DNA from 3 places in the Fictibacillus sp. WQ 8-8 genome. Region 1 is predicted to be linked to each of the others. Evidence: riboswitches for the same ligand, from Rfam matches in the RefSeq annotation. Region 1 holds a riboswitch; each other region holds the start of a gene.

Region 1 (3,007 bases):
TCTGCTTCGTCATGTACTTGGCAATCTGAGCCGGACGGAGCTGCTTCTTGGTTTGGATGAAGAGCTTCTTCCAAAGCAGCAAGAAGCATTTGAAGCAGCTGTACAAAAGCATGGCGATGGAGTGCCTGTCCAATACATTATTGGTTTTGAAGAGTTTTACGGAAGACGCTTTTCGGTGAATAAAGAGGTGCTCATTCCTCGGCCGGAAACAGAAGAGCTCGTATATGAAGTGCTTCAGCGCTCCATGATGAGGTTCCCTGGCATAGAAAAGATCCAGACAGTCGATGTCGGGACGGGGAGCGGTGCCATTGCCATTACGCTGGCACTGGAAAATTCTCGTTTTTCGGTAACCACGATCGATATTGCTGAGGAATCCCTGGAAGTCGCAAAGAAAAATGCTGAAGAACTTGAGGCATCTGTTCGTTTTATTCATGGAGACCTCCTTCAGCCTCTGATCGAGGGCGGAGAAAAAGCAGATATCGTTGTGTCGAATCCTCCTTACATTCCTGACCGTGAAATAATGGAGCTTGAGACGATCGTTAAGGATCAAGAGCCTTTCCGTGCACTTAGCGGCGGTGAGGACGGCTACGTATTTTACAGAAGGTTTATGGAAGAGCTGCCCCTCGTTCTGAACGCACAAAGCATTGTTGCCTTTGAAGTCGGCCATGATCAGGGCCAGACGGTGGCTGAAATGCTCAGGGTCACGTTCCCTGGGTCGGTTGTTTCGGTAGTAAAGGATATCAGCCAAAAAGAACGGATGGTTATCGCGGAGATTGGCTTTTAAGAAGAGTGGAAGGGGCTCTCAGCTGTGCTGGGGGCTTCTTTTTTGTGGCCGGAATGGCACTGAATTGAGCCGAACGGAGAATAATTGAGCGAAACAAGCAATAACTGGTCCGAACTGAATTTTCAGACTTATTCGCCAGTCAAACGCAACTCAATATCATCTATTCTCACATCCTAAAAATTGACGAAATACCTACTTCTATTGTAGGATTACTATTAATTAAATAAATCTTATCCAGAGCGGTGGAGGGACTGGCCCTATGAAACCCGGCAACCTATTTTTAGAAGGTGCTAAATCCAGCAGGAGTAGATCCTGGAAGATAAGATGGAGCGGTCAAAAACTTCCCCTTATCTAAAGGGGAAGTTTTTTTAGATAGTCGGAGGGTCAGGCCGTTGTCCTGACCACTCCTCCGCACTGAAGGGATGGACTTTCAGGGTCTCTTTTAGTGGCAGAATGTTTTTAAAAGGCAGAGGGGAGAAAAAGGTAGATGAGATTTGGATTTTGGTTGCCGATCTTTGGCGGATGGCTGAGAAATGTGGAAGATGAGAACATGCCGCCGACGTTTGATTATGCGAAGAAGGTTATTCAGTCCGCGGAAAAATGGGGGTTTGACACGACGCTGATCGCGGAACTGTATTTGAATGATATAAAAGGGCCGGAGCAGGACTCTCTTGAGGCTTGGACAACGGCAGCGGGTCTCGCGGCCGTAACGGAGAAAATAGAAATTATGACAGCGGTAAGGCCGGGATTCCATAATCCTGCTGTAACGGCGAAAATGACGGCAAACATCGACCAAATGAGCGGCGGGAGGTTTACACTTAATGTCGTCTCTGCCTGGTGGGAAGAGGAAGCGAAGCAGTATGGCGGCATTTTTACTGCCCACGACGAAAGATATGAGCGTACGCAAGAGTTTCTTGATGTTCTAAAGGGGCTGTGGACAGAAGAAACCTTCAATTATTCCGGCAAGTTTTATCAGTTTAGCGATACGAAACTTTTCCCTAAACCTGTTCAGCGGCCAAATCCCATTTTGTATGCTGGCGGAGAAAGTGAAAGGGGTAAACAGGTTATCTCTTCCTCCTGTGACGCTTACGTCATGCATGGCGGCACTGTCGAAGAGATCGCCGTTAAGATCAATGACATGAAGAACCGCCGCGGGCAAACAGGGAAAGAACCTTTATCTTCGTTCGGCATGGCGGCCTATGTGATCTGCCGGGATACTGAAGAAGAAGCCCAAGCGGAACTGCAGAGGATTACAGATGTAAAAGAGTCCAGCGCATATGCTGGGTTTAAAGATTTTACGAGCAAGTCGCAGCTTGAACAGCAGATTCAGCTGTACGACTACTCTGTTTCCAACCGGGGGCTGAGGCCGAATCTGATCGGCACACCTGAACAGATTGCGGAGCGGATTGCAGCATATGAAGAAGCCGGCCTCGGACTCCTTTTACTGCAATTCTCCCCTCAGTTAGAAGAGATGGAACGTTTCTCAAAACAGGTGATGCCTTTGGTAGAGAGCTATCGGAAAGAACATGCGAAATAAGGAGGATGACCATGAAAAAAGTATATATCATACATGAGAACGATGAATGGACAGATCATCTCACAAAGAGACTGGATGAGCTGCAAGTGCCTTATGAGCCATGGCATCTCGATCAGGGAACGGTTAATCTGGCAGAAGCCCCGCCCGAGGGCATTTTTTACAGCCGCATGAGTGCTTCCTCACATACAAGAGGACACCGTTATGCACCGGAACTTGCTGCCGGTGTCATTGCCTGGCTGGAAGCACATGGCCGAAAAGTGCTGAATGGCAGCCGCGCCCTTCAGCTTGAGGTGAGCAAGGTCGTTCAATATTTAGAGCTTGAGGCGCATGGGGTGAAGACGCCCAAAACCATTGCGGCTGTTGGCAAGGACCAAATTTTGCAGGCAGCTGAGCAGTTCAGCGGCAAACCGTTTATCACAAAGCATAACCGTGCAGGAAAAGGCCTTGGTGTTCAGCTTTTCCATTCATATCAAGGATTGAAAGAGTATGTGCTTGGCCCTGATTTCGAAGAGCCGGTGGATGGCATCACATTGATACAGGAATATATTGAATCGCCGGAATCTTATATTACACGCTGCGAATTTGTCGGCGGCAAGTTTGTTTATGCGGTTCGGGTGGATACCTCGGAAGGCTTTGAACTCTGTCCGGCAGACGCCTGCCAGATCGGTGACCTGTTTTGTCCTGCA
Region 2 (3,007 bases), on a different contig from region 1:
TCCTTCCAGCTGGATGAACAACGTTCCATATGGCCCGTTTTGTGTTTGTGATACCTTACCCTGCAGGATATTCACCTGAACGTCAAATTTACGGATCACATCTGTAATAACGGGCTGTTCTGCACTTCCTCCAACAAAGGTAAGCTGTACAATTTGGCTCTGAGGTTTTTCAGATGCCAGCTGCTTGATCATGTCTGTCGTTTCTTCTGGCTCTGTTACTTGCTTAACAAAATCTTTTGTAATGGACTCTTTAGGTTGCCTGAATACTTCCAAAACCGGCCCTTGTTCCACTATTTTACCGTCTTCCATAACAGCGACCCGATGGCAGATCTTACGGATGACATGCATCTCATGTGTGATAAGAACAATGGTCAAGCCGAGCTTTTGATTGATCTCAACTAATAAATTAAGGATGCTGTCTGTTGTTTTCGGATCAAGGGCTGAAGTCGCCTCGTCACAGAGAAGAACTTTAGGGTTATTGGCCAGTGCACGTGCGATCCCGACTCTTTGCTTCTGTCCTCCACTCAATTGGGAAGGATACGATTCTCCGCGGCCCTCTAGTCCAACAAGTTTAATCAGTTCATCCACCCGCTTCAGGCGCTCTGTTTTCGGCACACCTGCAATCTCAAGTGGAAATGCAATGTTTTCCCTTACTGTTCTGGACCAAAGCAGATTGAAATGCTGAAATATCATGCTGATTTCCTGCCGAGCTTTTCGAAGCTCGTTGTTACTAAGTTTGGAAAGATTTTTTCCCGCAACGTTAACATCTCCGCTCGTCGGTCTTTCCAGCATGTTCAGCATTCGGATCAGTGTACTTTTACCTGCACCACTGTATCCAATAATCCCGAAAATTTCTCCTTGATCTATAGAAAGATCGACATGGTCAACTGCGTTTACAGCTCCGTCTTTCGTCTGAAAAATCTTTTTTACTGCGTCTAATGTTATCAAGAGACCGGATCCCTCACTTTCTGAAAAATAAAAAATGCCCTTCTGCCAGGTCATGAGCAGAAGGGCATAAAAATTTATATGCACCGTCATCTCATCTCCCAAAGCAGTTTGCTTTGCAGGATTTGGCACCTTTTCAAACAGGAAGCTGCTTAACGGTTGCCGGGTTTCATAGGGCCAGTCCCTCCACCACTCGCGATAAGAACGAATTTGTTATTCGTTATATAGTTAGCATTTCTTAACACGTTTCGAATTTTAACATCACCTTTATGGAGTGTCAATCCATAACTCCTGTTTTTTAGATAGAAGGACCCGATTCTTTTGGCTTAGGACTCCAATTTGCATAAAAACAGAAGAGATTCTAACTTAAGCTGTTCTCTGTATGTTCCCGTAAAAGTTACTCTTTTTATCCTGATTAAATCGCTCAGACGCTGCTGGCCTTCAAACACCTCATGCAAATCATCCATCCTGCCTGTAAGCATGGATATCCGTTCTGATCCGTTATACTTATTTACGAAGGAAAAACATAATCGTTCTCCGTCAGCCGTCACACTGGGAGTCTCCGTGCCTATCAGCGGCTGAAGGAAGGCCGTTTTTTGAACCTGTTCCTGCCAAAGAACCCAATCCATAAACATCCCCCTTTTAAAAACATGTATATCTTAATGTTCGGGAGATGGTTGGTGTCTTCCTTGATTTTTCCTTCGACAGTTTATTAAACGTAGTGTCGACTTTTAGCCAGCCTTTTTATGTATTTCTTTATTCATTTGTGCCTTTTTATGATTTTTCTGCAGTTCTTTTTTCCAGTACTTTTTTTCAGGCCGATGAACGGGAGAATTTTTCTGCTCTCTTTTTTCAAGCCTTTTCCCCTTATCCCATTTATGGTTTTCATGTTTATTCTTTTCATGAACATGCTGTTTCGGAGCAGTATTCAAATTAGTATTTTTCTTTGCTTGCTTGTTGTACATCGGCTGTTCGTGATGTTGCTTTGAAGAATGTGGTTTTACTTTTTTTGATTCATTTTTTTCTTTATCTTCAGCTTTACTGCGGCTTTTTCGATCTTCGTGCCTTTTGGTTTTTGGGACAGCACGTTTATTGTTTGGTTCTAGCTTGGGTTCAATCCTTTCTTCTTTGACTTCTTTTTTCGCATGTTCTTTTAGAGAAGAACTATGCAGGGAACTCGTCTTAATCTTTATGGGTTCAAGATTTCTATGATTGCGAAGAATTTTTTCTGAATGGTTTTTTTTAAAGCCGGATTCTTCCGGCTCTTCATGTACAGGTTTTATCTTTCTCTTTAGCTCGGTATAAGACATGTTCTTCACTTCATTAAGAGAAATGTTTTTATCTTTTCGTCTAGCATCCAAGTACATCATATATTTTCCGGATGATACCCCATTCTTTTGGGCAACATTCCGTTTATTTGTATTAATATTCTTTACCATGATGGCGGCTTTCGAATTATAGATGGATGCATTCCGTTTAATTGAAGATACAGTCTCATCCAATGCAGACAAAAGCTTGTCATTATTTTGGTTCACGATGGTTGTTCCGATCATGACATCCGGGTTTTTCTTCAGATATCCTTTGTTGTCATAAGCATTCAGCAAAGCTGAAGCAAAGTGGGAAAGGCTTATGTTTTTCTTTTGTTTTAATGATTGGAGAATTTCCCGTCCCTCAGCGTTATATGCTTTTACTTTTATGACTTGCAAGTCTTTGTTAACTCCTGCTTCGAGGCTGGGATTTACGTCAAAACTCACATAAGCCGCAACAGTATTGTCGTTGCGGCCCAGTGGATTTACTCCTGAAAATAAAACAAGTATAAGCAATGCTGCTATTGTAAGTGAAAGAGAAGGAAAAATAAATTGGCGTGTTCTGCTTTTTGAAAAACTTGAAACGCTGTATTCCATACCTACCACCGGATGCTTTCCGCGTGGTACCTTAACGGTGATGAAACAACCGTCTTTCGTTAATAGGACGGCTTTCCCTTTCTTAACTTCCATTAAAATTCCATTCTTCATCCCACATATCCCTCCTGCTAGGCGAAGGATCTGCTTCGTATCATAAC
Region 3 (3,007 bases), on a different contig from region 1:
TCAGGAACAGTCCATCTACGGTTTCAAGGGCTGTTTTTTGAATGTATTCGTGTGCTCGATGCACAGGATTTCTTGTCTGGAAACCTACAACTGTATTCCATCCCCTGTCTCTGAAGACTTGGCGGGTTTCAGCTGGATCCAGACGATATTCAGTAAACCTCTGTTTTTCAGGCCTCTTTACGAGAGTGATTGATCCTCCGACATAGTAAGAAGGGCGTTCCAGAAGTTTTTTAACCCCAGGGTGTGCAGTATCTGCCGTTTGGTAGACTTGCTCTGCTTCATGCTTAATGTCCGGGCGGTAAAGGTCTTCCACCTCGATGACTCCGTACGTTACACCCTCAAATACGAGCCTCGCCTGATCTCCTGCTGATAGCGTCCTGGCTTGTTTTTCATGAACTGGAAGGACGATTGGAATGCTCCAAACCGTTCCATCAGCAAGACGTAGAGAATCAACGACAGATTGATAGTCTTCTTCATTTAGAAAACCAGTAATTGGGCTGTAGGCTCCTACACCGATCAGTTCAAGATCACTTAAGGATGTAGCATCCAGTTCCACTTCCTTTTGAATGTGGTCTGTTGGCAGATTTGGTTCATAACGGTTTATCAGCTTTCCTCCATGCGGCAAAATTGATGTCATGTTAATTCCTCCTGTAATTTTACTTTATTATTCGTGAAGTCCACACTCTGTTTTCCCTTGCCCTGACCAGCGTCCTGAGCGGGAATCACCCGACCCGTCAGCCGGAAGCGTGCACGGCTCGCAGCCGATGCTCGGATACCCCTGATCGTGAAGCGGATTGTAGGGCAGATTCTGCTTGTAGGCGTATCTCCAAATTTCCTTCCACGTCCAATGGATCAGCGGACAGATTTTCACGGATTTAAAACGTTCATCCTTATTGATGTACTGAACATTGCTCCTCCCTGCCGACTGCTCCCTCCGGAGACCCGACAGCCATGCCGGTGCTCCGTTCAGTGTTTCCTCAAGAGGGACTACCTTTCGTATATAACAGCAGAGGTTCGGTTCTCTTTTCCATAACTCGCTGCCATGCTTTTCCGCCTGTTCCAACAAGGACAGCGAAGGCTTCTTCATCTCAATCTTCATTTCCGGATATCTTTTTTTCGCCTTTTCGATCACCTCGTACGTTTCCTTGAAGTGAAGGCCTGTATCCAGGAAAACGACTCTTGCATCTGGTTTGACCTTGGATACAAGATCCACCAGGACACTGCCTTCTATTCCGAAGCTGCACGCATAAACGAGTGCATCTCCATATTGCTCATACGCCCATTTCAGTACTTCGAGTGCCCCCTTCGTTTCACTGTCTTCCGGAAACGTAAACTCCTGTTCTTTCCATGTGTCAAACTTGAGCATGTTAACCACCCCTCCAATGAAAAAGGCAGCTTTAACCATAAGCAGCCATCCTGCTATGTTAAAACCGCCTCTAGTTTTCTAGTCAGCGAATATTTATTTAAAACGTACCTTTTCGTTTTTTTCCAGCTGAATCAGCTTTCCATCCTGAACAATTAACGTGATGGACCCATACTTGATACTGTTCAGCATTTCTTTTAACTGTTCAAAAATTTCATCCTGGCTTTTACCGTTTACCACATCAGAACCTCCTCGTTTAATATGTTTTGTTAGGTTTTTTTAGGAATTAAAATGGCAATAAAAAAACCTTTCCATTTCGGAAAGACTGACGAGGTAAACATATTACCTTATCTTCCAAAATGTAATAAACATTCTGCTGGAGTTAGCACCTTGCAAAAAAATGCAGGTTGCCGGGTTTCATCGGGCCAGTTCCCTTCACCGCTCTGGATAAGTTTTTTTATTTTTTTAAATAATAACACACATTTATGCTTTCGCAAACCCTATTATTCTTATCGGATTAAAAAATATTTATTGAAATATCCGAAAATTTTATTGACAGACTTTCATTCCATTGAATATAGTAGATACTAAATTCGAAAAGAGATACACTGCTGATCGGAAAAACCGAAGGCTCTTAACTTTACTGTTAAGGGCCTTTTATTTGTTAGGAGGAGTAAAATGAAAAAACTGATCATCCTGGCCCTGATTGGACTCGTTGCACAACTGATTGACGGGTCACTCGGAATGGCTTACGGACTGACTTCGACTTCCCTGCTGCTGGCCTTTGGAATCGCTCCGGCGGTTGCTTCGGCTTCGGTTCACTTTGCAGAGGTTGTTACGACAGCCGCCTCAGGTGCATCACACATCAGGTTCGGTAATGTTGACCGTAAAATTATCTTTCGTCTCATTATTCCGGGATCCATTGGGGCATTTACCGGTGCCTGCTTTTTATCCAATCTTCCTGGCGACGCAGTAAAACCGTATATTTCCTTTTTCCTGCTGTTCCTTGGTTTCTTTATTCTGTACCGATTTTTATTTAAAAAGAACACCAAGCCTGCTGATCATGAAAAAGCGTTCAGCCGCAAGCAGCTCATCCCGCTCGGACTTGTTGCTGGCTTCTTGGATGCCACCGGAGGAGGAGGCTGGGGACCGGTAGCCACACCTGTCCTGTTAGCCAAAAACGGCACAACAACAAGAAAGGTCATCGGTTCCGTGGATACGAGCGAATTTGCTGTTGCCGTTTCTGCTACACTCGGTTTCCTCATCTCTCTCGGATGGGAGCAGGTCAACTGGATGTGGGTTATCGCCCTCATGGCGGGAGGATTAATCGCAGCACCGATCGCAGCATGGCTCGTCCGCATTATCCCTTCGCATATTTTAGGTGTGGTTGTTGGAGGATTGATTATTGTAACGAACGCCCGGACGCTTTTGCAGTCCGCTGGAATCTCCGGTACAGCACTGCAATCGGTCTATACCGTGCTGGTCGTCGTTTGGCTGGCGGCAATTTTCTTCAGCATTAGAAAAAATAAAAAACATTCTTTCTCAGCTGGACCACAAACTGAAAGCACTAATCTCCACTGACACATCACAAACAATAATTTATACCAATAAAAGCTGACTCAAATGAGTCAGCTTTTATTGTAT

The links. A riboswitch is a leader RNA that binds a small molecule or an ion and turns the genes downstream of it on or off. The one in region 1 is predicted to bind S-adenosylmethionine.
Region 2: it holds a riboswitch for S-adenosylmethionine, as region 1 does, so the genes downstream of both, M1K46_RS00225 (methionine ABC transporter ATP-binding protein) here and M1K46_RS04460 (LLM class flavin-dependent oxidoreductase) in region 1, are expected to answer to the same signal.
Region 3: it holds a riboswitch for S-adenosylmethionine, as region 1 does, so the genes downstream of both, M1K46_RS00615 (YezD family protein) here and M1K46_RS04460 (LLM class flavin-dependent oxidoreductase) in region 1, are expected to answer to the same signal.

What each region holds. Positions count from the first base shown of each region.
Region 1 is NZ_JAMXKG010000002.1:141,374-144,380, reverse strand. It holds gene prmC (peptide chain release factor N(5)-glutamine methyltransferase) at 1-784, shown strand, start outside; SAM riboswitch class I at 1,012-1,110, shown strand; gene M1K46_RS04460 (LLM class flavin-dependent oxidoreductase) at 1,272-2,321, shown strand; gene M1K46_RS04455 (ATP-grasp domain-containing protein) at 2,333-3,007, shown strand, end outside.
Region 2 is NZ_JAMXKG010000001.1:44,221-47,227, forward strand. It holds gene M1K46_RS00225 (methionine ABC transporter ATP-binding protein) at 1-948, opposite strand, end outside; SAM riboswitch class I at 1,037-1,150, opposite strand; gene M1K46_RS00230 (hypothetical protein) at 1,272-1,574, opposite strand; gene M1K46_RS00235 (anti-sigma factor domain-containing protein) at 1,677-2,960, opposite strand.
Region 3 is NZ_JAMXKG010000001.1:122,539-125,545, forward strand. It holds gene sat (sulfate adenylyltransferase) at 1-637, opposite strand, end outside; gene M1K46_RS00610 (phosphoadenylyl-sulfate reductase) at 665-1,366, opposite strand; gene M1K46_RS00615 (YezD family protein) at 1,460-1,576, opposite strand; SAM riboswitch class I at 1,708-1,817, opposite strand; gene M1K46_RS00620 (sulfite exporter TauE/SafE family protein) at 2,042-2,944, shown strand.